Regions from separate parts of the Agarivorans aestuarii genome, predicted to be linked through region 3. Evidence: predicted binding sites of a transcription regulator. Region 3 holds the regulator's gene; each other region holds the start of a gene.
What was found. Region 3 encodes FNR, which switches genes on or off when oxygen is low (the NO sensors DNR and NnrR bind a similar motif). Its sites were predicted from a motif close to TTGATCTAGATCAA; they were not measured.

Region 1: the regulator FNR is predicted to act here: its motif matches at 3,693-3,706, upstream of adhE (bifunctional acetaldehyde-CoA/alcohol dehydrogenase).
Region 2: the regulator FNR is predicted to act here: its motif matches at 4,976-4,989, upstream of K5609_RS05570 (HP1242/YdcH family protein).

The regions. Positions count from the first base shown of each region.
Region 1 is NZ_AP023033.1:1,465,883-1,475,789, forward strand. It holds gene K5609_RS06875 (DUF3108 domain-containing protein) at 11-763, opposite strand; gene adhE (bifunctional acetaldehyde-CoA/alcohol dehydrogenase) at 887-3,550, opposite strand; gene K5609_RS06885 (ABC transporter substrate-binding protein) at 4,112-5,740, shown strand; gene oppB (oligopeptide ABC transporter permease OppB) at 5,840-6,760, shown strand; gene oppC (oligopeptide ABC transporter permease OppC) at 6,771-7,679, shown strand; gene oppD (oligopeptide ABC transporter ATP-binding protein OppD) at 7,695-8,669, shown strand; gene oppF (murein tripeptide/oligopeptide ABC transporter ATP binding protein OppF) at 8,671-9,660, shown strand; gene K5609_RS06910 (DUF6653 family protein) at 9,755-9,907, opposite strand, start outside.
Region 2 is NZ_AP023033.1:1,201,088-1,210,994, reverse strand. It holds gene K5609_RS05590 (pirin family protein) at 1-549, opposite strand, end outside; gene rsgA (ribosome small subunit-dependent GTPase A) at 893-1,948, shown strand; gene K5609_RS05580 (AGE family epimerase/isomerase) at 2,100-3,512, shown strand; gene K5609_RS05575 (SMP-30/gluconolactonase/LRE family protein) at 3,742-4,647, shown strand; gene K5609_RS05570 (HP1242/YdcH family protein) at 4,706-4,957, opposite strand; gene K5609_RS05565 (enoyl-CoA hydratase/isomerase family protein) at 5,093-5,938, opposite strand; gene K5609_RS05560 (radical SAM protein) at 6,365-7,240, opposite strand; gene K5609_RS05555 (zinc-dependent alcohol dehydrogenase family protein) at 7,546-8,535, shown strand; gene K5609_RS05550 (MATE family efflux transporter) at 8,880-9,907, shown strand, end outside.
Region 3 is NZ_AP023033.1:2,319,687-2,329,593, reverse strand. It holds gene cobB (Sir2 family NAD+-dependent deacetylase) at 1-13, shown strand, start outside; gene K5609_RS10870 (glucosaminidase domain-containing protein) at 10-768, shown strand; gene ttcA (tRNA 2-thiocytidine(32) synthetase TtcA) at 765-1,661, opposite strand; gene uspE (universal stress protein UspE) at 1,742-2,674, opposite strand; gene fnr (fumarate/nitrate reduction transcriptional regulator Fnr) at 2,811-3,554, opposite strand; gene K5609_RS10850 (sulfite exporter TauE/SafE family protein) at 3,623-4,294, opposite strand; gene ccoS (cbb3-type cytochrome oxidase assembly protein CcoS) at 4,272-4,445, opposite strand; gene K5609_RS10840 (heavy metal translocating P-type ATPase) at 4,442-6,829, opposite strand; gene K5609_RS10835 (FixH family protein) at 6,819-7,358, opposite strand; gene ccoP (cytochrome-c oxidase, cbb3-type subunit III) at 7,386-8,354, opposite strand; gene K5609_RS10825 (cbb3-type cytochrome oxidase subunit 3) at 8,351-8,533, opposite strand; gene ccoO (cytochrome-c oxidase, cbb3-type subunit II) at 8,544-9,146, opposite strand; gene ccoN (cytochrome-c oxidase, cbb3-type subunit I) at 9,148-9,907, opposite strand, start outside.

The sequences.
Region 1 (9,907 bases), 850 kb from region 3:
ACTGAGTTGCTTAGTTGCTCAGTTTTATTTGGTTCTTAGCCGGTTGCTTAGCTAGCATTGGCTTATCTGGCTCAACAATGTCTATTCGGGTGGCTTCTAAGGTGGCCCAGCTTTTACCATTGCGGATAATTTCTGCTTTTACTAAGTGATAATCTAATTCTGGCGCTAACCACAACCAAGTGCTGCGACCTTCGCGTTTTTTCTGCTCCACTTTTAGCGCTTCAAAGGTGCCGAGTATGGTTTCTACGGTTTCTTCGGCGACTACAGTGAAGCGATAGTTATCCACTTCATCAATCACATTGTAGTGATAGTCTAAATCCGTTAGGCCTTTCTTTAAGTCGTTTTGTAACTGCACCGAGAACCCCGCCGCATCCATTAACTGGTGCACGTTGTCTGGCGCTTCAAAATGGTGTCTTTCACCATCTACGTCAACGATTAGGCCGCCTTTACGATCAGGGTGTCCGGTCACGTTAGTGGTGGAGAAAAGGCTACTTTGTTTGAGCACAAAACCTAAGGTTTTTACGTCTTGCTGGTGATAGGTGAAGCGGGAAGTATCATCGTACTTTAAGCCGCCAGCCAAGGCAGTGCCGATGCTTTTTATCTGAAAGGTATCATTACCCAAGTCAATCAGTTGGCGGTAGCCCTTGGCAATTGGGATGCCTTTGAAGTCTGCCCGATATTCAGCCTCAAAGGGTAGAACCTCTGCAAGGCCAGTGCTACTAAATAGCAAAGCTGAAAATGCAATAGCTTTTGAATACGACATAACATTAACCTCAAACATCTTCGACTAATTATAGCTGCCATAGTATGACAAAGCTTAGCGCGAAAATGAAAATAAAAAAAAGGCCCCGTAAACGGAGCCTTAGTATTCAGCGCTTTTTAACGATTAAGCTTTAGCTTTAGTCGCTTTTTTTGCTGGTGCTTTTTTAGCAGCAGCAGCTTCGCGTTCTTCTGCTTCTACGTACGGGCGGCCGTAGTAAGAATCAAGTAGAACTTGCTTAAGCTCAGCGATTAATGGGTAACGTGGGTTAGCACCAGTACACTGGTCATCAAACGCGTCAACCGCTAGCTCGTCAACTTTAGCCAAGAAGTCTGCTTCGTTTACACCAGCAGCTTGAATTGATAATGGAATATCAATTTCAACTTTAAGCTCGTCTAACCAAGTTAACAATGCGTTTAGCTTGTCTTCAGTGTTACCTTCACGGAAACCTAAGTGCTCAGCAACTTCAGCGTAACGAGCACGTGCTTTAGGACGGTCGTACTGAGAGAACGCAGTTTGTTTAGTTGGCGTGTTAGTTGCGTTGTAACGAATAACGTTAGTTAGCAATAATGCGTTAGCTAAACCGTGTGGTACGTGGAACTCAGCACCTAGTTTGTGAGCCATTGAGTGACAAACACCTAGGAAAGAGTTAGCAAACGCGATACCAGCGATAGTAGCAGCATTGTGTACTTTCTCACGAGCTACAGGGTCAGCTTTACCGTTTTTGTAAGAGCTTGGTAAGTATTCTTTAAGCATCTTAAGCGCTTGTAGAGCTTGACCGTCTGAGTATTCGTTCGCTAGAACAGAAACGTAAGCTTCCATAGCGTGAGTAACCGCATCGTAACCACCGAAGGCACATAGTGACTTAGGCATATCCATTACTAGGTTAGCATCAACAACAGCCATGTTAGGCGTTAGTTCGTAATCAGCTAATGGGTACTTCTGGCCAGTCTTATCGTCAGTTACAACAGCAAAAGGTGTTACTTCTGAACCCGTACCTGAAGTAGTAGTAATACATACTAGCTCAGCTTTTGAACCCATTTTAGGGAACTTGTAAATACGTTTACGGATGTCCATAAAGCGCATTGATAGGTCTTCGAAATCAGTTTCTGGGTGCTCGTACATTACCCACATGATTTTCGCAGCGTCCATCGGAGAACCACCACCAACAGCAAGAATTACGTCTGGCTGGTAGTTGTGACAAGCTTGTGCGCCTTTCTCAACAATAGACAGAGTAGGATCGGCTTCTACGTCGTGGAATACTTCCACTTCCATACCTTTGTCTTTAAGGATGGCACGTAGGTCGTCTATGTAACCGTTGTTGAATAGGAAGTTATCAGTAACAACCATTGCACGTTTCTTGCCGTCTAGGTCGTCCATTGCGATTGGTAATGAACCACGACGGAAGTAGATTGACTTAGGTAGTTTATGCCACAACATGTTCTCAGCTCGCTTCGCAACAATTTTCTTATTGATTAGGTGTTTTGGACCCACGTTTTCAGAAATCGCGTTACCACCCCATGAACCACAACCTAGAGTTAGAGAAGGTGCTAGTTCGAAGTTGTAAAGGTCACCAATACCACCGTGTGAAGAAGGGGTATTCACAAGAATACGAGCAGTCTTCATTTTGTCGCCAAAGTAAGCGATACGGTCAGCGTTAGCATCTTGGTCAGTGTAAAGTACAGACGTGTGACCAACACCACCGATGTCTAACACGATGCCAGCTTGGCGAACCGCGTCTTCAAAGTCTTTCGCTTTGAACACACCTAGAGTAGGAGATAGTTTCTCGTGAGCAAACTCGTCATCGTAAGACGCTTCTAAGCCTTCACCGATAAGGATTTTAGTTGCTTTTGGTACTGTTACACCAGCTAGCTCAGCAATTTTGTATGCTGGTTGGCCAACGATTTTCGCGTTAAGCGCACCGTTGATTAGCAATACTTTACGTACTTTATCTGCGTCAGACTTGCTTAGTACTGCTGCACCGTATTTCGCAAAACGTGCCATTACTTCGTCGTACTTAGATTCAACGATGATAGCCGCTTGCTCAGAAGCACAGATAACGCCGTTATCAAAAGTCTTAGACATTAAGATAGAAGATACAGCACGTTTAACATCTGCAGTTTCATCAATAACTACCGGCGTGTTACCAGCACCAACGCCAATTGCAGGCTTACCAGAAGAGTAAGCTGCTTTAACCATGCCTGGACCACCAGTTGCAAGGATAAGAGAAATGTCGTCGTGCTTCATTAATGCGTTAGACAATTCAACAGAAGGAGTATCAATCCAGCCAATGATGTCTTTAGGCGCACCAGCTTTAATTGCAGCGTCTAATACTAATTGAGCCGCAAAGTTGGTTGAGTTCTTGGCACGTGGGTGCGGAGAGAAGATACAACCGTTACGCGTTTTAAGGCTGATTAGCGCTTTAAAGATAGCGGTAGAAGTTGGGTTAGTGGTTGGAACGATTGCACAAACAATGCCTACTGGCTCAGCGATAGTAATAGTACCGCCTTCGTCGTTACGTTCGATAACGCCACAAGTTAAAGTATCTTTGTATTTGTTATAAATGAACTCAGAAGCAAAGTGGTTTTTGATCACTTTATCTTCCATTATGCCCATGCCAGACTCTTCAGCCGCCATACGAGCTAGTTCAATACGTGCTGTAGAAGCAGCGAGTGACGCGGCGCGGAAAATTTTGTCCACTTGTTCTTGGTCGTAAGATGCAAATTCAGCTTGCGCTGCCTTTACTCGAGCAACCATTGCGTTTAACTCATCAATATTACCTACAGGCATCCTGTTCTCCTCATTTAAACTAAAACTAATTAGTAAACCGATACTGTTTTATTTATCCGTAAATCGAGGGCCGTTACAGCCGCTTTAGTGGTTTAGTAATTAACTTTCACCAGCGATTATAATAGCCCTTTAGTGGTACCACTTGATCCAGATCATGTGTTGCTAAGTTACAAATGTAAAAAAATCACTAAATAATTACAGCTTTATTTAGTAATTGGTGTAATTTTTGAACAGTTGTTGTAATTTTTACCATATTCTTTTGTAATACAAAAGGCTTAAAGCTAAAGGTAAGCTGACGATTACTGATCATTATTAACAATTTATTAGAGGTTAGCTTAACCTAGTGGTTTAACAATAAAAATCTATTTGTTTTCGAGAATAATCGCGCTGATCGAGCTGTGAAAGGTAACTTATTATTTGTTGTTTTTTAAATTCGGGTGTAGCATCTGGCGTTGATATGCGTTTTATTAGAATATTGTACTGATTTAATATTCATGTAAAGTGAATGGAAATTTCACAAACGGCCTATTTATAGCCAAATGTGTCAATATGGAGATGAAAATGAAAACTGCTAAAACTTTAGCTGCCAGCCTAGTTAGTGCTGCTATCCTGAGTTCTTTCACCACTGCCTCTTTTGCTGCTGATGTTCCAGCTGGCGTTAAACTTGCCCCTGTACAGGAATTAGTACGTGGTAACGGCACCGAGCCTGCTTCTTTAGACCCTCACAAAACCGAAGGTGTGCCAGAATCCAACGTGATTCGTGAACTACTTGAAGGTTTAGTAAACCAAGACGGCGATGGCAACTTAGTACCTGGCGTAGCAGAATCTTGGGAAACTGAAGATAACCTTACCTTCGTATTTCACCTTCGCAAAGATGCAAAATGGTCTAATGGCGATGCATTAACCGCCCACGATTTTGAATATAGTTTCAAACGCGCGGTTGATCCAAAAACCGCAGCGCCTTATTCGTGGTATCTAGAAATGACCACCATGGTAAATGCTGCAGACATTATCAATGGTAAGAAAGACGCCTCTGAATTAGCAGTTAAAGCTCTTGATGACTACACCTTAGAAATTAAACTAGAGCAAGCCCTGCCATACTTTGTTGCGATGACGTCGCACACAACGCTGAAGCCAGTGCACAAAGCTACTGTTGAAAAGTTTGGCGATAAGTGGACTTTACCAGCGAATTTTGTGGGTAACGGTGCTTACAAAGTAGCTGAATGGGTAGTGAATGAAAAAATCGTTATGGAGCGTAACGAAAACTACTGGGATAACGACAAAACCGTTATCAACAAAGTGACTTACCTACCAATTGAAAACCAAGTTACTGACATGAACCGCTTCCTAGCGGGCGAAATTGACATGACTTACGAAATGGCTAACGAGCACTTTAAGCGCATGCAAAAAGAGCAGCCAGATTCGTTAAAAGTAACGCCTTACTTATGTTCTTACTACTACGGCTTTAACAACAAAAAAGCACCATTTGATGATGTTCGCGTACGTAAAGCGTTGTCTTACGCCATTGACCGTGACGCAGTAGCTAAGTTTATCGTGGGTAAAGGTGAGCTACCTGCTTACAACTTTGCACACCAAAAAGTGGCTGGCCTACAAGTAGATACCCCAGATTACGCTACTTGGTCGCAAAAAGAGCGTAATGCAAAAGCTGCTGAGCTACTAGCCGAAGTAGGTTACGGTAAAGACAAACCGTTAGAGTTTACCTTGTTGTACAACACCAGTGAAAACCACAAGAAGATCGCTATTGCAGTAGCTTCTATGTGGAAGAAAACCCTTGGTGTCAAAGTAAACCTAGAAAACCAAGAATGGAAAACCTTCCTAGATAACCGCCGTAACGGTAACTACGATGTAACCCGTGCCGGCTGGTGTGGTGATTACAACGAAGCCTCAACCTTCCTATCGTTAATGCAGAGCAACAACGGTAATAACGATCAGTTCTACAACAGCCCAGCTTATGATGGCTTTATGAATGCAGCTATGACAGCGGTTGATGATGCTGTTCGTGGCGATAACTACCGCCAAGCAGAGGCACAACTTGCTCAAGACATGCCGCTTGCTCCAATCTACCACTACGTAAATGCGCGTTTGGTTAAGCCAACAGTTGGTGGCTACCCAATGAACAACGCCGAAGACAAAATTTACACTAAAGATCTATACATTATTGCCAAATAGTTGATGGTCTTTTGTAAGGCACCTTATGCTTAAGGTGCCTTATTTTGTTGTTAGCTACGCTAATTCAATTACAGCAATAAACATAAGCTGGAAAATCGAATGATTAAGTTCATCTTAAAACGAATGCTAGAAGCAATACCTACGCTATTGGTATTGATTACTATCACCTTCTTTATGATGCGTTTTGCCCCGGGAAGTCCATTCTCTGGTGAGCGCTCACTTCCGCCTGAAGTCTTAGCCAATATCGAGGCTAAGTACGGTTTGGATAAACCAGTACTGGAGCAATACTTCTCCTACTTAGGCAACTTGGCACAAGGCGATCTTGGGCCATCATTTAAATACAAAGACTACACCGTGAATGAACTTGTGGCGCAAGCCCTGCCGGTGTCAGCAAAAATTGGCTCTATTGCCTTTATCTTTACAGTGTTGATGGGGGTGTCTGTAGGCACGCTAGCAGCACTAAAACAAAACACCTGGATGGACTTTAGCATTATGTCCACGGCAATGGCCGGGGTGGTGATGCCCTCCTTTGTGTTAGCGCCCACCTTGGTTTATATCTTTGCAATTAAGTTGCAATGGTTACCCGCAGGTGGCTGGAATGGGGGGCAGTGGCAATACATCATTCTACCCATGTTAGGTATGTCGTTGCTTTACGTGGCCTCGTTTGCGCGGATTATGCGCGGTAGCATGATTGAAGTATTAAGCTCCAATTTTATCCGCACCGCCAAAGCCAAAGGTTTGCCATATCGCTACATTATTGTCCGCCATGCGCTGCGCCCAGCTTTACTGCCCGTAGTATCTTACATGGGCCCAGCCTTTGTGGGCATTATTACCGGCTCGGTGGTGATTGAGACCATTTTTGGCTTACCAGGTTTTGGTAAGTTGTTTGTGAATGGCGCACTTAACCGCGACTACTCTTTAGTATTGGGTTTAACCATTCTAATCGGTAGTTTTACTATTATTTTCAATGCGATTGTAGACATCTTGTATGCCTTCATCGACCCGAAAATTCGCTACTAAGGAGGCTGCCATGTTAGATAATAAACAGAACAGCGACGCTATTAGCGAATTCGCAGATAAGTTAGAAATTGAAGGTCGCAGCTTGTGGCAAGATGCGCGAATGCGCTTCATGCGTAACCGCGCAGCGATGGTAAGTTTAGGCATATTGGTATTCATCACTTTGCTAGTGATGTTTGGCTCTCATCTTAGTGAGTTTGCCTTTGACGACACTGACTGGGGTGCCATGCACCATGGACCATCTATTGAAAGTGGCCACTATTTTGGCACCGACTCTTTAGGTCGAGATATGTTTGTTCGTACCTTGTTGGGCGGACAAATCTCGTTGCTGGTAGGTGTGATGGGCGCTTTTGTCGCGGTACTTATTGGTACGCTGTATGGCGCTACTTCGGGCTTTTTAGGCGGCACAGTAGACAGAGTAATGATGCGTTTGCTAGAGATCCTCTACGGCATTCCATTCATGTTTTTTGTAATTTTGCTGGTGACCTTTTTTGGCCGCAATATTTTCTTGGTGTTTGTTGCCATTGGCGCAGTGTCTTGGTTAGACATGGCGCGTATTGTTCGTGGTCAAACCTTAAGTCTTAAAAACAAAGAGTTTATTGAAGCGGCCGAAGTGTGTGGGGTATCCAAATGGAAAATTATTACTCGCCATATTGTGCCTAATGTATTAGGTATTGTTGCGGTATATGCCACGCTGCTAGTACCACAAATGATTCTTACAGAATCGTTTCTAAGCTTCTTAGGTTTAGGTGTACAAGAGCCAATGACCTCGTGGGGAGCCTTGTTGCAAGACGGCTCACAAACCATGGAAATTGCCATTTGGCAGCTATTATATCCAGCTGCATTTATGGTGGTCACACTGTTTAGTTTTAACTATGTAGGCGACGGTTTACGTGATGCCTTAGATCCAAAAGATCGCTAAGGCTGGGGCAGAGTAATGAGTTTATTAAATGTGAAAGACCTTCGTGTAGAGTTTTCTACCCCCGAAGGCAGCGTAACCGCAGTGAACGATTTAACTTTTTCACTGGAAGCAGGGCAAACCTTGGGTATTGTTGGTGAATCAGGTTCAGGTAAAAGCCAAACCGCTTTTGCCTTAATGGGCTTACTGGCAAAAAACGGTACTATTAGCGGCGAAGCTTTGTTTAACGGCCAGCAGGTACTTAACTTACCAGAGCAACAGCTAAACGCCATACGCGCCGAGAAAATCTCGATGATTTTCCAAGATCCAATGACTTCGCTAAACCCCTACATGAAAGTCGGTGAGCAGTTAAAAGAGGTATTGCGTTTACACAAGGGCATGAGCAATCGTGAAGCCCATGTTGAAGCCGTGCGTATGCTGGACGCAGTTAAAATGCCAGAAGCTGAAAAGCGCATGGCCATGTATCCGCACGAGTTTTCTGGTGGTATGCGCCAGCGAGTAATGATTGCCATGGCCTTGTTGTGTAAGCCGCAGCTATTAATTGCCGACGAGCCAACCACTGCTTTAGATGTAACCGTGCAAGCGCAAATCATGACTTTGCTTAACGAGCTTAAAAGTGAGTTTAATACCGCTATTATTATGATTACCCACGATCTGGGTGTAGTAGCAGGTATTTGTGACAAAGTATTGGTGATGTACGCAGGCCGCACCATGGAATACGGCACTGCTAAAGATGTATTTTACCAACCAAGTCACCCTTATACCGAAGGCTTGCTCAAAGCTATTCCGCGTTTAGATACCGAAGGCGAAATATTACCTACTATTCCGGGTAATCCTCCTAACTTGCTTAAGCTTCCACAGGGCTGTCCGTTCCAAGAACGTTGCCATAGAGTAAGCGATCACTGTCGCCAGCAAACACCTGAATTAAGCACTTTTGCTAACGAGCGTCAGCGTGCTTGCCACAATGATTTCCACTTAAGCGGAGGCCAGTAAGATGAGTGATAAAGCCTTATTGCTTGATGTGGTGGATTTAAAAGTCTATTTCAAAATTAAGAACAACAAAGGTTTACCTTGGGCGCCTGCAGCTACTTTAAAAGCGGTAGACGGCGTATCACTAAAACTATATCAAGGTGAAACCTTGGGCGTTGTTGGTGAGTCTGGTTGTGGTAAATCTACTTTTGCTCGTGCGGTGATTGGCTTAGTGCCAGCCGAGGCCGGTAAAGTGGTGTGGTTAGGTCAAGACTTAACTAGTTTGCCACACAAAAAACTGCGTGAAAAACGTAAAGAAATTCAGATGATCTTCCAAGATCCGCTGGCGTCTTTGAACCCGCGCATGACAGTAGGCGACATTATCGCCGAGCCCTTACAAACCTTTTACCCCAAACTGAGCAAAGCAGAAGTAAAGCAGCAAGTAAAAGAGATGATGACCAAAGTCGGATTATTGCCTAACGTTATTAACCGTTATCCGCATGAGTTCTCTGGTGGTCAGTGTCAGCGTATTGGTATTGCGCGCGCCTTAATTCTAAAGCCTAAGATGATTATCTGTGATGAGCCAGTATCTGCACTGGATGTATCGATCCAGGCGCAGGTGGTTAACCTACTTAAAGAGCTACAGGCGGAAATGGGCTTAAGCCTTATTTTCATCGCTCACGACCTTTCGGTAGTTAAACACATCTCAGACAGAGTATTGGTAATGTACTTGGGTAACTCGGTTGAATTAGGCACGGCTAAGGCCTTGTTTGATAAACCTACTCACCCATATACCAAAGCCTTAATGTCGGCGGTGCCTATTCCAGATCCAGATTTGGAGCGCAACAAAACCATCGAGTTGTTGGAAGGGGATTTACCTTCTCCCATCAATCCGCCATCGGGCTGTGTATTCCGCACCCGTTGCCCCATTGCCACAGAGCAATGTGCTAACACTAAACCGGGTTTAGTGGGGAGTGATGAGCACTCGGTAAGCTGTTTACATACCTCTGTGTAGTTGCTTTAACTCGTTGATAAAAAGCCAGGCTAGCCCTGGCTTTTTTGTGAGTGGATTTTGTCCCTTAGTCTAGAGCAAGGCGAATCGCCAAAGCCTATTGAGCAGAACTGCTTGATTCGTATAGCCAAACCATCCGATCTAAAAACCACATTTTAGTTAAATAGATGTAGATGACGCCTTGCAATGTGAAGTTTAGGTTTAAGCTCCACAAGCCATAAATCAACACTAATCCACTTAAACACTGTAA
Region 2 (9,907 bases), 1.1 Mb from region 3:
ATAACCACACGCTTTCATCACTTCTAATTCAAATTGGCTATTCGGCTTAAGTGCAAGGCGATAGAGAGCAGCGTCTTGATTCATAATTAGCGAACCATCACGGCCATCAGGAGTGACAAGTGGGGTTAGCAATTCCCCTTGGCTAATCCGCGCTTGCTGGTAGGCAGGAGCCAAACCAGTTTGCTGCGGTTTAATCCAAATTTGCAAAAACTCTAAGTCATCAACATCAGAGCAATTAAACTCGGAATGACTAAGCCCAGTGCCTGCACTCATGACTTGAATATCACCGGCAGGAACTTGATAACGATTACCCATGCTATCTTTATGCTCAACGGCGCCATGGGTTACGTAGGAAATGATTTCCATATCTTTGTGTTGATGGGTGTCAAAACCCTTACTGGGCGCAACACTATCTTGATTAATAACTCGCAATACTGAATACCCCATGTGTTTGGGGTCGTAATAATTGGCAAAGGAAAAACTGTGCTGGCTTTTAAGCCAACCTAAATCAACAGATCCGCGTTCACGTGCGGGTCGAAAATAATGCATACCCTACTCCACTTCTCTTGCTCGTGTTAGTAATTAAGCTTTAATAAGCTATACGCAGTTATTCATAAGATCGTTTTAAACAGTGTGGCTGTTAAGCCTTAAAGATCCAAGACCTGATTTGTCTCAATAGTTATTCAAGTAATTGTGGGGTTCGCCCACATCATTTGCTATTATTTAGCCGATTTTTAGTCAATAGCGAGGATACAAAATGATTGTAATCACACCTTTTCGGGCTCAGGAACAAGCGTAACTCTGTTACTCCTGCTCAGCCCGGTTATTACCGGGGCGTAACAACGACCCCTATATTCTTTTTATAGCACAACTGTGCTTGGGGTAATCTCAAATGGGTATTTCTTTTTCTCTATCTCAACTTGGATGGAAACCCTTTTTTCAACAACAACTTAATTTAGACGAACTAAGTTCGTACACTGCTGCGCGCGTATTTGAACAGCACCGCAGTGAATATTTGGTCGCCAGTGAACTTGGCTTACAACGCATCACCATTCACCCAAATATGCCTAAAATGGCCGTAGGTGACTGGTTATTGTTAGAGCAAGCCAATACACTCGAGGCTAAATTTGTAAAGCAACTCGAACCCGCTACCTTATTTAGCCGTAAGGCAGTAGGTACCCGTGCAGAATTACAGCTAATTGCCGCCAATGTAGACACGGTATTTATCGTATGTTCATTGAACAATAACTTTAATCTAAGCCGTATTGAACGTTATTTGGCCTTAGCTAATGAAGCAAAAGTAGACCCAGTAGTGGTGCTAACTAAAGCCGATACTTGTGACGACGTACCCAGCTTTATCCAGCAAGCACAAAAGCTTGATCCCATGTTAATGGTTGAAGCAGTCAACTCGCTGGATGCCAACGAGGTGGCCAAACTTAACCCTTGGTGTAAGCAGGGCCAAACGGTTGCCTTTATGGGCTCTTCTGGGGTGGGTAAATCTACCCTTATTAATACGCTGTTAGGTGAACAAACTAGCCAAACAGGGGAAATTAGAGAAGCCGATAGTAAAGGTAGGCACACAACCACGGCGCGCTCAATGCATCTAATGGAGAACGGCGGCTTACTGCTAGACACTCCCGGTATGCGTGAGCTACAACTCAGCGATTGTGAAGAAGGGGTAAATGCCACCTTCAACGATATTACTGAGCTCGCCGAGCAATGTAAGTTCGCCGATTGCCAACACAACAGTGAGCCCGGCTGCCAAGTGCAACAAGCCATAAGCCAGGGCTTACTCGATGAAAGGCGCTTAGTGAACTACCACAAACTAATGCGCGAGCAACAGTTTAACGCCGCCAGCCTAGCTGAGCGACGAGCCACCGATAGAGACTTAGGCAAGTTTTATCGACGTGTTCAAAACAGTGTTAAGCAGTTGAAACAACGCGGGTAAACCTTATAGGCGATAGCGCATTGCTATCGCCTATCTTCCAACCATCTTATCTATCAATAAGTCACCTAAAACTGTGTACTAACACTGATTTTTTCTATTCATGCTCAGATAAACTCTTAAGCGATGGCGTTTTAGCTTGAGGAAATAGACTGTGAAACGAGTATTACTCAGTGTGTGTTTAATTGCTAACGGCAATGCCCAAGCGGGCGATTTGCAAATCCCTTCTGCCCAACGCTGGCTTGATAGCGTAGAGAACGAGCTGGCTCCTTTTTGGCTGCACCAAGATGCCCATGGTTCACCGATAGGTAACTTCCCAACTTTTCGTTGTAACGATGGCTCGGCTTTTACTCAAGCTACCCCCTGTTCTGAGCTCAACGCAGCTCCCAGCTGGATGAAGCCCCATTTGGGAGAAAGCTACACCCGCATGCAGGCTAGGCACACCTTTGTTTATGGCGTGATCTTTCACCTCACTGGTGATAAGCAGGCCTTGCAACTCGCCAAGGCTGGCGTTGACTACTTACGCACGCATTTACTAGAAGAGCAAGGTTCAGTAGTGAGCGTGACCGAAAACGGACAATCAAAATTTTCAGCTAAACAACGTACCACTCAAGACCTTGCCTACGCTCAATTAGGCATGGCCTTTTACTACTACTTAACTGGCGATAAAGCAGTACTCAACGACTTACTAAAAGTTAAAGATTATATATTTGATAAATATTGGGACGAGCAACAACAACGCTTGCGCTGGGTAAATGCGGCATCCACCAACGGCACTGGAGAAGAAGTTGAGCTTGTGGCGCAACTCGACCAAATAAACGCCTATATGTTGCTAATATCGCCATTGTTACCAGAACCTCACAAAAGCCAGTGGGATAATGATCTTTCTAAACTGCTTAACACCATCACGCAGCAGTTTCTGCGCCCCGATGATTTTCGTTTTTGGGGAACCAAGCACGGCGATAATTACCAACCAGACTCTGCCCGCCATAATGATTTTGGTCACACGGCTAAATCTTGGTGGATGAGTTGGTTAGCCGCCGAGTATTTAGGCCAACAGCAACTAGTTAGCCAAAGTAAGCAAGGCCTTCAGGCCACCTTGCAAGCCGCCTTTATTGAACAAGGCGAAGGCGGATGGCGTCGCTTGCCCAATGGCGCTCCAGCTATTTGGTGGGAATATGCAGAGCTAAACCAAGCGGCAGCAAGCCTAGCTTTAGTTGAACCTGAGGCTAAACGTTACCTAGCCAATACCTATCCACAATGGTTTGAGCGCTTTATCGCCGAAGATGGCGGCACCTATCCGGTTGCCAATCAGGGGCTCAAAATTCATCTTTGGAAAAGTGATTACCACGCGCTCGAGCATGCACTCGTCGCCTATCTCACTAGTGCTCAACTAAATGGCGAAAGTGCCCGTTTATACTTTGCCATGCCCGCAGAGCAAGCCGCTTTGCGCCAACCTTATTTTTATCAAGCAAAAACAAGCCAAGCAAAAGCCTTTGGTAACTGGCAAGGTTTAGCCATTAGCCAAGTTAACTACCAAGATATTGGCATTAAGCGAGCAAAATAGCCTGTAAAACAACTTGGCCGACTAAAACTGTTCGGCCAAGTGTTTAAAGCGCTCTTAATAATAACGCCCTCTTCTACAAGCACCTCGTAACTCCACCTGTCCTTAACTCACAAACATGCTGAAACCCGATGAAACAAAACATCCCCAAGCTACGAAGTGTTACCATCGATAAGGGTTTAATGAGATGAGATAATCCCATTCAGTGGGCATGTGTAGCAAAGGAACAAGAATGTCGAAGCAATATACTGTGGAATGTATTTGGCAAGCCGAAGCGCGTTTAGGCGAAGGCGTTGTATGGATAGAGCAAGAGCAAGCGCTCTATTGGGTAGACATTCTTAAAGAAACTTTACACCGCTATCAGCCAAGTTCAGGAGAACAACAAAGCTGGTCGCAAAAGCCAATGATTAGCGCAGTTTTACCGACCCAAATACCCGGAGAAAGCACCACCTTTGTCGCCACCTATGCCGACGGCGTTAAACTGTTACGCGACGGAACGGTTTATCCTTTACTCGACCCAGAACCTCAGTTACCAGACAACCGCCTTAATGATGCCTGGGTTGCCCCAAATGGTGATCTTTGGTTAGGTTCAATGGATTGCCAAATTAAACAAGACTCAGGAAAATTTTACCGCTTAACGCCAGCGCTTAGCCTTAGCTCATTGAGTGAAAAATACTGGGTCACCAATGGCCCAACCTTCTGTGATAAACAAGGCTACGGCTATTTTGTAGATACCGAAAACTTTGCCATTCTTCGTAGCAAGTTAACTGATGATGGTGATGCATCAACATTAGAGCCTTGGCTGAAGATTGACCGCAGCTTTGGTAACCCCGACGGAATCACTATCGACGCAGAGCAACACATTTGGGTTGCCCACTATAACGGCGCTCAAGTAAGTCGCTATACGCCGGAGGGAAAACTAGAACGGCAAATTGCCATTCCAGCGCTTAATGTCACTAAATGTGCCTTTGGCGGACCAAACTTAAGCACCTTATATGTAGTGAGCGCTCGTGAAGGCATGAGTGAACAACAGCTGCGCGATTATCCGCTAAGTGGCGGCGTTTTTGCCATAGAACTTGATGATATTAAAGGTGTAACAACACCAGCGTTTGCTATCAAAGAATATCCGGCGCCTTAAAGACTAACCACACCTGTAGGCTCAAGCGCTAAGGCTTGAGCCCATGAACTATTTGCTCTTACTGTTCCGTTTCCGCTTGCAAAATCCGCTGATAAAGCGAGTCTTTTAGCAAGGAGCGATCGTGCTTCAACTGGTGCATGGCTTGATCGTCAATTGGCGAATTACTGAGTTCTAAATCTCTAATTTTATTGTCTAAGTTTTCGTAGTGCTGAGCATCTTTAGCAAAGTTTTCGTCGCTGTTAACTAAGCTTAAAATACTTGCTTTAGACTTGGGGAATTCGTGCAGTAATGAATGGCTTTCACCTAGCATAGTGAACCTCTTATTTTGTTGATTGGGGTGAATAAACTATTCGCTTTAGCGCTTGGCTTGATGAGCTATAGAAATAAGAAAGCTCCGCGTTTCTCTTTCGAGTTAAAACCGTAGGAGCTTTCTTGTTAGCTTGTTCTAGTTAATATCTTGAACATTCATAACTAACTGTTCCCAGTTACGCTGGTTCTCGATATCGTGCTCTAAGCCCTGCTCGTCGGCAATTTGGAAACGCTTAACAGCAGGCGTTTTGCTGGTAGCTTGGTATAGCCAATATGCTTCTGCTCTAAGCGCTTCATCTATCGGTTTATCGATTGACTCGTACACCATCTGCTTACAAGCGTTAATTGATTCTGCAGGGAATTTAGATATACGTTGCGCGAGCGCATCAACATAGGGGCCAATTTCATCAGGTTCTAAGGCCTTGTTAATGGTGCCGTAAGCTTCTGCTTCGTCAGCACTAAAATCACGCGCGCTTAATACAATTTCTAAAGCGCGCCCCAAACCCACTTGGCGAGCCATACGCGAAGCACCGCCACCACATGGCAAGATGCCCATGCCCACTTCCATTTGCATAAATTTGTATTTGCCGCGTGCCGCAAAGCGCATATCACAAGCTAAGGCAAACTCATGACCGCCGCCACGGGCAAAGCCTTCAAGTTTCGCAATGGTCGCTTGAGGCAGCTTGCTAATGCGCTCAAGTACTGCTTGTAAGTCGAGTAGTTTTGCGTCTTCTCGAGATACCGCCTCAGTCGACATGTCTTTAAGCAAGTCCGTATCATAATGACATACCCAAATTTCTGGATTTGCCGATTGAAATACCACCACTTTTACACTGCGATCGCGTTCTAAACGCAGCGCCAAACCGTTTAGGTCAGCTAGCATCTCCTGACCTTGTACGTTAACCGTTCCAAAATCAAAAGTGACATATAAAATCGCGTCATCTTGTTTTGCGCTAAATGTTGTGTAGCCTTGGTAAGCCATATTCAGTTCCTTCCATTTTATGATTGTTTCGTTATCAGCCCGTGGATAACTAATTACAAAGTATTCCTAGCTCATTGTTTAAACAATCAAAGAAAAAACGAAACTAAATAAACAAAAGATTAATAATATAAGAGATTGAATATAAACATTATTTTCAAGATTAAACATAAGGGAAACCTAATTAATGAATGGCTACAGCAAGGTCGAAAAGTGTTTCTAATCTGAACACAAAAAATGCAGTTCATCACTACAAACCGAAACTCACTTAATAAGAAATATCTTGAGAAATAACCGGTGGTGGTGAATGCCAAACTAGCATTAAAAAGTCACTTTAAGCTTTATTTAAACCAATAAAAAAGCGGCTCTAGTGCAGCCGCTTATTAACTTGATATTGATTGTTTTTAGATTAAATCTATGGGCAATTTTCTACCATGCATAGGTCTCAATCGCATTTTTCTTCGCCATTGGATTATGCGCGATATGCTGATTAATATTCTGCAAGAAAGATTGGCGAACCTCGGGCCAAACCCCACGCATAGACGCTATGTTGTTACCATGGTCACCCCAGTAATAACACGGGAAATCATCCATGTTTTCCAGCAAATACTTTTCCTCTTCTAAAATCTGTAGCGGTGTGGGTAGTGCAAACTCTCCCCGGTGTAGCTCCCGCTCCAACTCGCTACCCGGTTGAATAGCAAGCGCCATTGGCGCAATCGCATCTGGACGCATAATATTAAGCAAACTAGTGGTATTTTTCGCATGCTCAACAGAACGCTCTTTGCCACCAAGACCAAAAATAAACGAGGCAAGCACTTGAATGTTAGCTTCACGCGCCATCTCCATACCTTTAATGGCATGCTCACGTGTCATGCCCTTTTTAATCCGCTCCAACACGATAGGGTCGCCAGACTCTAATCCAGAATAAGCTGTAGTAAGCCCCGCCGAACGCAATTCTTTTAGTTCCGACATACTCTTACGACGAAAATCGTTAAAGCCTGAATACAGCGCCAAGTGCTTTAGCTCAGGAAAGGTCACTTTAATTTTATCAAGGATCTTTAACAGCTTGTCGGTGCGCATCGCCATTACATTGCCGTCGATAAGAAATATTGACTCGACCTGGCGATGTAACAATCTCGCTTCATCAATGTCTTTAAAGATCGCCTCAAGCTCACGCACTTTAAAACGCTTGTCGTCGAACATAGTACAGAAGGTACACTGGTTATTGCTGCAACCTAGCGTGGTTTGAATAAGTACACTCTTGGCTTCCATCCAAGGACGATAGATTTTACCTTCATAATGCATATTAGGCTCCTCAACCTAGGGCGTTTATTGCCGAGAAGTCTACTGCTATGTCTGAGCAGGGATAAGAAACTGAAACGCAGAATCAGTGTTAATAAAAATTTAATAATGCAGCTAAGGTAAGGTCGCTGAAAAACCTACTTCCAAAATGTTATTAGGGCCTGATAGGTCTCACTATTCCAAGAGACACTTCATTATTAACAAAAACTTAAAACTGATTTTGTAATTGTCCTTCTTATCAAACTAAACATGCTGCCTATACTGAACCCCAATCAATGACAAACAATAACGGATAGAGGTTCATCATCATGAAAGCAACTGTGATTCGCGCATTCGGTGACAGCAAGGTACTTGAAACAGCAGAAATAGCCAAACCAGAACTTAAATCAGGTCACCTGTTAATAAAGGTTGCGGCGTCTAGTGTTAACACCATCGACATGATGATTCGTGACATGGGTGAAGCCTTACCATTTCACCCTAAGCTCCCAGGTGTTTTGGGAATGGATTTCGCAGGTACAGTTGAAGCGGTTGGTGAAGGCGTAAACAACTTTAGGGTTGGAGATGAAGTATACGGCTGTGCTGGTGGTCTTGGTGAACTGCAAGGCTCGTTGGCAGAATACATGCTGGCAGACGCGAATTTAGTGGCTCACAAGCCAAGCAACATCTCAATGCGAGAAGCCGCTGCGCTGCCGTTAGTGGGTATTACCGCCTACGAAGGTTTGGTTAGAGCAGGCATTACAACAGGTCAAAAAGTACTTGTTCATGGCGGCGCCGGTGGCGTGGGACATGTTGCACTACAACTTGCTAAACATTTTGGTACTGAGGTTTTTGCAACTGGTGCTGCTGGCGAGCAAACTGATCTCATCGCAGCGCTTGGCGCTACAGCTATCGACTTTAAAACCGAAGGCGTTGCAGACTATGTTGAAAAGTACACCAAGGGTGCTGGATTTGACGTGATTTTTGATTCAGTGGGCGGTGCCAATATCAATAACTCAATTGAAGCGGCCAAGCTAAACGGTCAAATTACTACCACGCTGTCTATGCACGAACAAGACTTAACCGTGGTGCACATGAAGGGCCTGTCTTTACATGTTGTGTTTATGCTTTTACCGATGATATACAACCAAGGTCGAGCTGCACACGGTAAGATCCTTGAAGCACTGGCAAAAATTGTTGAGGCTGGCGAACTAAAACCAGTACTTGATAGCCAACAATTTGCCTTAGCCGATGCCGCGGCAGCGCACGATCGCCTAGCCAGTGGTCAAGCAATTGGCAAGGTTGTCATTGATATTAACTAGGGTCTGATGATCTTTGGTGTTGAAATTCTGTTCGAGATAAGCGGGCTTTAATCGCGGCGAGCACTTAGAAGCCTAGTGGGCTAAGCAAGAAGTGCTTAACTAAGAGTAAAGTTCGCTTATCCGAACCCTTCGGGCAGCATTTCTTAGCCATTTATTCAGCGTTAGCGAGTGATTATTAAGCCCACTTAAATGCACACTCACTGCCTTGCCTAAATGGCTAATAAATTGCTGCAAAAACCATCAGCAATGGCCAACAGACCCTAGTCGCTACCCATAACGCTTAGTAGCTTGCCGTAAAGCAAGCCACTGTTGTTTCTGCCCTCACCTAAACCAAGGTTATCTAGATGTTTGCCGTATCGCCAACCTTAACACTCATCATCAAGCGCACGCTGCCACTCACCGTGGGTTTGTTTTCCATTATGTTGGTGCAACTGGTTGATTCGGTATTTATCGGCATGCTTGGCGTTAACCAGCTTGCGGTTCATGGCATTACCTTACCCTTTCAAGCGGCGTTTATAGGTATTCAAGTAGGTATTGGGGTTGCGGCAACGTCTGTTATCTCTAAGGCCTGTGGCGGCCGCGATAAGCTAAAATCTCAAACCGTTGCCACATTAGCAGCGGCTGGCGGCACCTTGCTTATCACTCTACTGGGCGTGGTGTTGTGGCTGTTACAAGAGCCAATATTAGCGACCTTCATTGCCTCCGATGTAAGCTCGGCAAAACAACTAGCGTTGGCAGCGATCTTTAATCGCTATTGGCCAGTTTGGCTGTTAAGTGCTATCTCTGTGGCCGCGCTATACTTGGTATCTTGTGTCTATCGAGCAAATGAAGATACAAAAACCACCGGACAAATGTTCCTGTTGGCCAGTATTATCAACCTGATACTAGACCCTTGGCTTATCTTTGGTTTTAACATGGGCATTGTAGGAGCAGCCCTTGCCTCTGCCTTAAGTTACGGCATTTGTACTCTGTATATGCTGAATAAAGCACGCGGCAAACAGTGGTTTGCTGCTATAAGCTTTAGCTCTCCCAGCAGCAGTACTAAACAGCAAGCCATACAAAACTCTCCCTATTTTTACTATGGCAAAGAGTTAATTCGCACTACTGTGCCAACCATATTGAATCAGTTGCTGCCTTCATTAAGTGCTTTTATTTGTATGCTGCTAATTGCTCAGATTGGCACCGAAGAAATCGCCTTCTGGAGCCTATTATCTCGACTAGAAAGCTTTCTTCTGGTTTTTACCCTAGCCTTAACCATGGCCATTCCGCCTATTATTGGCCGCTACCTTGGCGAAGGTAAGCTAAACGAAATTGTTGAGGTGTTAACGGTTACCGCTAAATTTTTACTGGTGTTTCATCTAGTAATTGCTCT
Region 3 (9,907 bases):
AGTTAATAATTGAAAAGAATTATTTTAGCGGGATTACTAGCAGCATTTTTGATTGCTTGTGAACAATCCCCAGAGCAGCAAGCACAATCACAAAATTTACCTCCACTGCACGAAATAGAAAATGTTCAACAGAAGAAGCAAACTTTTACCAACTTTCTTACTCCGCTAATAGAAGCAAGCAATAGCAAAATATTACAGCAACGCTCAGAAGTGGAAGCTATAGCCGCAAAGTTAGCTAAGAGCTCAGCCCTCTCAAACAAACAGAAACAAACCTTAAACGAACTTGGTGAACTATATCGAGTAGAGCAATCACTGGATGCGAACACTCAAATACAACAATTGTTAGTTAAAGTTGATTTAATTCCACCAGCATTGGTATTGGCACAGGCGGCGAATGAATCTGCTTGGGGAACCTCGCGATTTGCTCGCGAAGGTAATAATTTATTTGGTCAATGGTGTTATAAAAAAGGCTGTGGTTTGGTTCCGTTAAACCGTAACGATGGTGCTAATCACGAAGTAAGAAGGTTTAATAGTGTGTATGAGTCTGTAAGCGTTTATATGAACAATTTAAACAGTCATCCAGCTTACAAAGGCTTCCAGCAGCAACGTAATCAAGCTCGTGCTAGCGGAGAATTAAATGCGATAGAGCTCGCGACTCAACTGAGTAGTTATTCTGAACGCGGTCAAGCCTACGTTGAAGAGTTACAGCAAATGATGAGGGTTAACCAAAAAATTTGGCCAACCCGCACACCGATTATAGCGGGTTAAAGCTCAACAACTTGCACAATACCAGCCTGGCTTTGTTGGCTTGGCTGGTCTTCTAACTCTGGAGCATCAAAGCCAATGTCACCACCATCAATAACCCCGCTATCACGAGTTATTGATTTAAAGTCGAACTGTTGATGGTCTAGTAAGTGTGAAGGCACAACATTTTGAACAGACCTAAACATTGATTCAATTCGACCAGGAAATCGCTTTTCCCAGTCATTTAGCATTTGTTTAATTGCCTGACGTTGTAGGTTTTCCTGTGAACCACAAAGGTTACAGGGGATGATAGGAAAAGATTTTAGCTCAGCATATTTTTCCATATCGCTTTCTTTGCAATAGGCCATCGGGCGAATAACCACATGCTTACCATCATCGCTAACAAGTTTTGGTGGCATGGTTTTAAGCTTGCCGCCATGGAACATGTTTAAGAATAGCGTTTCTAGAATATCGTCACGGTGATGGCCAAGGGCTATTTTTGTAGCGCCAAGCTCAGTAGCCGTTCGATACAATATTCCACGGCGCAAACGCGAGCATAACGAGCAGGTTGTCTTACCTTCTGGGATCTTATCTTTAACAATCGAGTAAGTATCTTCTTCTACTATTTTGTATTCAATACCTAGGCCGTCAAGGTACTCGGGTAATATGTGCTCTGGGAAGCCCGGTTGTTTTTGGTCTAAATTAACGGCAACAATATCAAAGTGTATCGGGGCATGAGCACGCAAGTTCATTAGTATGTCTAGCATTGCATAACTGTCTTTACCACCAGATAAACAAACCATTACCTTGTCACCATCTTCAATCATATTGTAGTCGGCAATTGCCTGACCAACATGACGACGAAGTCGCTTTTGTAGTTTGTTGTGGTTGTATTGTTGTTTTGCTGTAACTGACATAGTGTGTTCCCAATAAAAAAGCGGGGCTATTATATAACCCCGCTTTGCTTAAGCAATGTTTTACGTTAGTTAAGCACTATCTATTTTTGAAAAGGACTCACAAAGTTTTGCGGTTTAAGCGCCAATAAATCACAGTCTAATTGGTCAATAACATGTTCAGCTGTATTACCAATAAGTGCCGCACTAAAGCCGCTTCTGCCAGAGGTGCCTAATATAACGATTTCAGCATCTATATCGTTTGCCACCTCGGGGATAACGTCATCGGGTAAGCCTTCTTCTAGATGTGTAGTAACCGCTTGTTCAAATTGTTCTTCTACAAACTTATTGAGTGCGGTTTTGTGGAACTCCATGACGTTCTTGTTGTACTTAAGCGGGTCAAAATCTGGTAACTCTATGGCAATATTCACCGGAGCTGCTGGATAGGCAGTAACTACATGTAAATTAGCATCGAGTAACTTGCTTAGATCTTTTGCTTCATTTGCTATTCGTTCATTTAACTTGTGATGCTCTTCGTCTTCGGCACCAGCGTGTATCGCAGCAACGATCTTGCCTTCCGTTGGCCAATCATGCTCTTTTACCATCAATACTGGCGTAGGGCATTTGCGCAAAATGTGCCAATCGTTAGGTGTGAAAATAATAGACTGTAAAGTTGGGTGGGGGTGTGTCGCTTTCACCACTAGGTCGTGACCAAAGTCGAGTACTTCTTCAATGACACTTTCGTATAATCGATTATTCCAAACTACCTTAGTTTCTATTTCTATACCAGCGGTGTTTGTTGCAGCAATTACTTCATTTAACCAAACATTACGCTCCTCTATAACGCCTGAGCGCATTGCTTCACGTTCTTCGCCTGAGAGCATGGAGGTCATTTCGTAAGAAAAGTCATAAATAGTGAGTAGAGCTTTGATTTTTGCCTTGTCTTCTTTTTGTGCAAGAAACACTGCACGAGACAAAGCCGCCTGGGTGTCGTGAAGGGGGTCGATAACCACCAAAATATTACGATACTTAATCATAAAGCAGCTCCTAGAATCGTCTGGAATAGCTACTTAACTTTAGCTCATTTTGTAGGAAATAAATTAGAGATAGTTAACACTGACCTAGATTTTTTTACCATAGATTGATGTAAATCAGGTCAGTGTTATTAGATACTTAGCTTTGTTTGGTACCAGCTAGTTGGCGGAGAGCGTCTCGGTCTGTTATTGAGATATACTTGCCTTTTACTCCAATCATATCTGCTTTTTGGAAACGACCAAGTAAACGGGAGATGGTTTCTACAGTTAGCCCTAAATAGTTGCCGATATCACCACGCGTCATTGTTAAACGAAACTCTCTAGGCGAGAAGCCTCGTTCAGAAAATCGTTGCGATAAACCGTTAAAGGCAGCTAAGCGTTCTTCAGCATTTTTCTTGCTTAGTAACAAAATCATCTCTTGGTCTGCAACAATTTCGTTACTCATTAAGCGCATCATTTGACGGCGTAATTTTGGCATGGTGGCAGACAATTCATCCATGGTATCAAACGGAATTTCACATACCATCGATGTCTCTAGCGCTTGCGCAAAACTAGGGTGTTCTTGGTTATTAATGGCATCGAAACCAACTAAATCTCCAGCTAAATGAAAACCGGTAATTTGTTCATCACCTTGCTCGGTAATGGTATAGGACTTAATTGTGCCAGAGCGGATGGCGTATAAGCTTTTTAACTTATCACCAGCAGCAAATATTTCTTCACCTTTCTGTATAGGCTTTTTACGCTCAATAATACTATCTAAGCGATCTAGCTCTGTCTCGTTAAGAGAGAAAGGGATACATAACTGGGCGATACTGCAATCTTGGCAGTGGATTTCACATCCACCAGTTTGGATTCTTTGACTAGCTTTTGGGTTAATGCTCATACTCAAACTATGCTATAGGAGTTCGAGGCAATTCTACTCTTTATGTAATAAGTTTTCTAGATCTATTGCTACAACAATGTAACAACTTGGTAGATCCCCAGACATAAAACACTCAATCCTGAAAACACTTGTAATATTCGATTTGTCATTAGTTTAGTCAATTGTTGGCCCAGTAATACAGCCAGCAACATCACACTAAATGTACCTAAACCAAAACTAAACATCACGCCTGCTCCGTTTAGCCAATGTGCTTGGCTAGCACTTAATACCAGAGTTGAATATACCAAACCACAAGGTAGCCAACCCCATAACATGCCTAAAGGTAGGCTGGCTACTGGATGTTGTAGTGCTAACATCTTACTTGCCCTAGGTTGTACCTTTGACCATAAACCTTTTCCAAGTTGTTCTAGGGGAGTAAGAATGGACCACCAACGAGTAAGGTGGATGCCCAGTAAGATGAGCATTATTGCAGCAAACCATTGCAAACCAACCAACATATAAACCGAGCGATGAACTTGGCTAATGGCTTGAATAGAGCCGGCAACAATAGCACCGGCAATCGAGTAGCTTAGGATGCGGCCTAGGTTAAAACCGATACTTACTAAAAACTTATTGGAGGAATTGTTTGCGCGAGACCCTAAGATGCAAGCGATGCCGCCACACATTGCTATGCAGTGCGTGGCGCCTAATAAACCAGTGATAAATGCAGCAGCAAAATCAGCTTGGGCGATCATCGTCATGTTTGCTCTTATTTTTATCGTCAAACAGTATGTTGATACCTTGGCGGTCTAAGTCTTCGAATTGTTCGCTTTTAACAGCCCAGAAAAAAATACCAATTCCTACACATACAAAGATGAGGGCGATGGGGATCAAGACAAATATAATACTCATTGCTTGTTTAACCTTAAGGAATTAGTGAGTACCGCCAGGGATGATAACGACATGCCAATAGCGGCCATATAGGGTGTAACTATACCTGCTACTGCCAAGGGCAATATCAGGGCATTATACCCCAAGGCCCACGCGAGGTTTTGCGCAATAATCTTTTTTGTCTTTTTAGCAAGGTCCATTGCAGTAAGTAAGGTAGTAAGTTTGCTGCCGAGCAACACCGCGTCTGCACTAGATTTTGCGATGTCGGTGCCTAAACCCATAGCAACCGACAGCGGTGCAGCAGCCAAAACTGGGCCGTCGTTTACTCCATCGCCAAGCATTAACAGGTGAGGGGACTTTTGCGTTTTAGTTCTAACCACTTCAAGTTTTTGCTGAGGTAAAGCGCCGCTGGAGATGTCGGTGATATGTAACTGTTTTGCAACATATTCCACTTGTGCAGAGTCATCTCCAGTTAACATTGAAAGCGAGATGTCTCGAGTTTTTAAACCTTGAGAAAACCTAACAGCGTCTTTTTTGATGGTATCTGAAAGATAAACTCTGGCAGCTAACTTATCATCGACCATTAATACTAGTTCGAGCATTCCAGCTTTTGGTTCGGCTGGTTGACCACAAAAGGACGCTTTACCTAGTTTGAGCTGTAAGCCTTTTACCTCTCCACTTAAACCTAAGCCAGTATGGTGTTCTATATTTTTTGCCGTGTAGCTCTGGTATTCGCTAAAGGCATTGGCAATTGGATGGGAGCTTTGTGCTTCTAAAGCACCAATCAAGTTAAGCGTTGTCGTCTCATCAACATCATCACGGGTATTAACGTGTTTAATTTGTAGCTTGCCCTCGGTAAGTGTTCCTGTTTTATCAGATACCACTGACGTGACTTTAGCCAGGCTTTCTAATACGTGCCCACGTTTAACCAATAAGCCTGTTTTAGACAATTTATGGGTGGCCGCTGTCAATGCAGCAGGTGTTGCTAACGATAAGGCGCAGGGGCAAGTAGCAACTAAAACAGCAAGGGTAATCCAAAAGGCATCTTCTGGTGAATGAAAATGCCAGTAGGTGTAGGTGAGCGCGGCGATCACCAGCAAACCAAAAACAAAATAGCGGGCTACGCTATCGGCTATTGTTGCTATCTTAGGTTTTTCGCTTTGCGCCTGCTCTTGTAAACGCATGATATTAGCGATAAAGGTATTTTGCGATACCGCTTCTACTTCTAAATGAACAGTTTGTTCATGGTTAATCGTACCGGCAAATACCTTGTCACCGTGCTTTTTAGTAATAGGTAGTGATTCGCCAGTAAGTGAAGACTCATCAAATTCACTTTCTCCAAACACCACTTGTCCATCGGCTGGCACCACCTCGCCAGGCAAAATGACGATGATGTCTGAATGTTTAAGCTGGCTCGCTGCAACCTTTTGTTGTTGACCGGACTCATCAATCCGCATAGCCAACTTAGGCACTAACTTAAGCATATTAGAGCTGGTTTCACTGGCCTTGCGTCTAGCACGCAACTCGAGCAAACGGCCAAGCAATAACAAAAATGTGAACATAGAAACCGATTCAAAATAGACTTCACCAGTGCCGTTTACCGTGGCATACAGTGACGCACTATAAGCGCCTAATAATGCAATGGACACTGGTACATCCATATTGAGAGTTTTCGCTTTGAGGCTTCGGTAAGCACCAAAATAAAAAGGCTGAGCCGAGAATAGCAACACTGGGGTTGCCATGATTAAGCTCACCCAGCGAAAGTAATCTCGATAGATAAGCTCCATGTCATCAAACAGATCACCATATAGCGCAATGGCAAACATCATTACTTGCATGGTGGCTAGTCCGGCTACACCAAGTTTTAGCAAATGGCTACGGTATAACTTGCGATCTATTTCTTCTTGCTTATCAGTTTGAAAGGGAGTGGCGTTATAACCAAGTTTTTGCACACTTTGCAGTAGCTGGCTTAACTTAACGTGCTGGTCATCCCACACAAGCGTCGCACGTTGGGTGGTCGAGTTCACATGAATTTTCTGAACACCGGGAATATGCAATAATTGCTTTTCGATTAACCAAGCGCAAGCAGCACAGGCAATGCCTTCGATTGAGAGTAAAACCTCTTTGCTGTTTTCGTTTTGTGCAACAAACTCTAGCTGAACGCTTTCGTCATCATATTCCAACATTTTAACTAAGGCGTCTGGGACTAAGCCTTGAGCACTTGGTGCCGCAGCTGTCCTATGTTGGTAATAGTCTTCTAAACCACTTTCAATAATTGTTTGCGCAACGGCAGCACAACCTTGGCAGCACATTGCTTGAGAGCTACCGAGAATTGAAACATGTAGATTTACACCTTTGGGAATAACTTCGTTACAGTGAAAACACAGGCCTTGATTACTTGCCATCTATTTCTTCTGCGTTGTAAAGCGGGAGTTGTAATTCTTCCTGTAATCTCCAGGAATCATCCATTGGACTAACACGAATAAACCAGCGGCCAGAGTCATTTAAGTCATCGCCAAAGCGGTAGCGACCGTTACCATCAGCAGTAACGACATAACTGCGGTCATTTTTTGCGAGAGTTTTATGCGCTAATTCAATTTTGAGTGGTTGGTTTTTTAAGGATTCAGGCAAGGACATATCCAATACCAAACCGTTGGTGGCTGGTGAAACAGATGCTTTGATCCCCAATTGAGCCGCTTTTTCAATTAACGACAAGTCAGCGTTAATTGCTTTACCTTTTTTGTAGTAAGACTCAACCACCATGTCGTTGTTAGTTGTAGCAGCAATATAAAAAGTAGTTAGGCTAGCAACTACAGCAGCCGTAGGCAGCGCAATTAAAAACCACGGCCAAAATTGTTTATACCAAGCTTGTTGCATAACAGCATACTTCCATTCACAAGGGGGGCTTAAATATAACAAAAAAAAGCGACGCATAGGCGTCGCTTTTTATAAATTTTAAGTCTATTCGCTCTTAGAAAGCTGATAAACGTAGGCAGAAATAAGCTGGATCTTATCTTCTCCTAGAATATCCTTCCAAGCTGGCATTACACCGTTACGACCGTAGCGTAGGGTTTCTTCAACAGCACGACGTGAACCACCGTATAACCAAATACCATTGGTCAAATTAGGTGCGCCAAGCGTTTGATTACCGGTACCATCAGCGCCGTGACAAGCTGCACATACTGCGAAACGGCCTTTACCATTTGCTGCATCTACATCGTTAACCTTACGGCCAGATAAGCTTAGAACATAGGCGGTAACTTCTTTAATACCATCATCACCTAGTACTGCTTCCCAACCAGGCATTTGACCTTGACGACCATGCATAAGGCTAGCTTTAATCGCTTCGCCGCTTCCGCCATATAACCAATCGCCGTCGGTTAAGTTAGGGAAACCCTTGCCACCACGAGCTGAAGAACCATGACATTGCGAACAGTTTTGTAGATACAAGCGTTGGCCAATTTTAACCGCTGCTGGATCTTCAGAAAGTTCTTCTACGCTTCGGTATTCGCCTGATTCGTTGTACGCAACTTGGCGGAAAACTTCGCCAAATCGTGCATCAGCTTTTTCTAGCTCGCCTTGATATTGGTTAGCGACATTGCCGTCGTAAGCGGCAACGCGCTCTTGACCTTCTGCAATGCTCTTAATGCCCATTTCTGAGCTCTTCCAACCAAGAAAACCTTGCCAGTTCCCTAAGCCAGGATAGGCAGCTAAATAAACCAACGAGAAAACAATGGTGATAATAAACATATAAGACCACCACTTAGGAAGAGGGTTGTTTAACTCCTCAATCCCATCAAACTCGTGGCCCATTGATTCACCTTCTTTTACGCCGGTGTTGTTTTTATTACATGCCCTTAGCAGCAAGAAACATCCTGCGATGCTGCCTAAGGTTATTACAGTAATCCACACGCTCCAAAATGTGCTCATTTTTTCTGTGCTCCTTCAAATTCCTTTGTCGGGCTAGTTTTAGGCTCGTCGGCAAAAACCAAGTTGGCAGCTTCAGTAAAATCCTTTTTGCGTTTCTTGCTGTAGGCCCAGGCAAAAATGCCAATAAATATCGCCATTAAGAATGCAGTATATAGGCCGCTAAATGTACCAAAGTCCATAACTAACTCCTTATTTTAATGCTGTACCCAACACTTGTAAGTAAGCTATCAAAGCTTCCATTTCGGTTTTGCCTTTAACGGCTTCTGCTGCGCCTTCGACGTCAGCGTCGGTATAAGGCACACCAAAATGGTTTTTAAATAGCGCTAGTTTCTTACCAGTTAACGAGCCATCTACTAGGTTTTCCTCTAACCAAGGAAAACCAGGCATGTTTGACTCAGGTACTACATCGCGTGGATTAATAAGGTGTACGCGGTGCCACTCATCAGAATAACGTTGACCAACACGTGCCAGATCAGGTCCAGTTCGCTTAGAACCCCACAAAAATGGGTGTTCCCATACGCTTTCACCCGCTACAGAGTAGTGGCCATAACGTTCAGTTTCAGCACGGAAAGGACGAATCATTTGGCTATGACAGTTACTACAGCCTTCGCGGATATAAATATCGCGACCTTCCATTTCCAAAGCAGTGTAAGGCACTAGGCCGTCTACTGGTTCAGTGGTTTCAGGTTGGAAAATTAGCGGGGTGATTTGCACCAAACCACCAAAACTAATCGCGATAACAATGAATATGGCCAGTAAACCAACATTCTTTTCGATTAACTCGTGTTTCATGTTATGCCTCCTGTCCGTGTTCAATCGCTTCTAAAGAGCCTTTCTCAGCGGTAATTGTTTTATAAGCGTTGTAAGCCATAACAAACATCCCGGTTAAGAAGAACACACCACCGATAAAGCGAACAAAGTAGAATGGGTAAGAAGCCTGCAACGACTCAACAAATGAATATGTTAAGGTGCCATCTTCGTTTACCGCACGCCACATCAAACCTTGCATAACACCGGAGATCCACATTGCTACTATGTAAAGGACTACACCAATAGTGGCTAGCCAGAAGTGGGTGTTAATTAATTTAGTGCTGTACATACGGCCTTGGCCGAACAACACAGGGATTAAGTGATAAACACTACCAATAGATACCATGGCTACCCAACCTAAAGCACCAGAGTGAACGTGACCAACAGTCCAATCGGTGTAGTGAGATAAGGCGTTAACCGTTTTAATTGCCATCATTGGGCCTTCGAAGGTAGACATACCGTAGAAAGACAATGAAACAATTAGGAAACGTAGAATTGGGTCGTAACGAAGTTTATGCCAAGCACCAGACAAGGTCATAATACCGTTAATCATACCGCCCCAAGAAGGAGCAAATAAGATAAGAGACATCACCATACCTAAAGACTGTGCCCAATCAGGCAACGCAGTGTAGTGTAGGTGGTGAGGACCAGCCCAAATGTAAATTGATACTAGCGCCCAGAAGTGAACGATAGATAAACGGTAACTATAAACCGGGCGACCAGCTTGTTTTGGTACGAAGTAG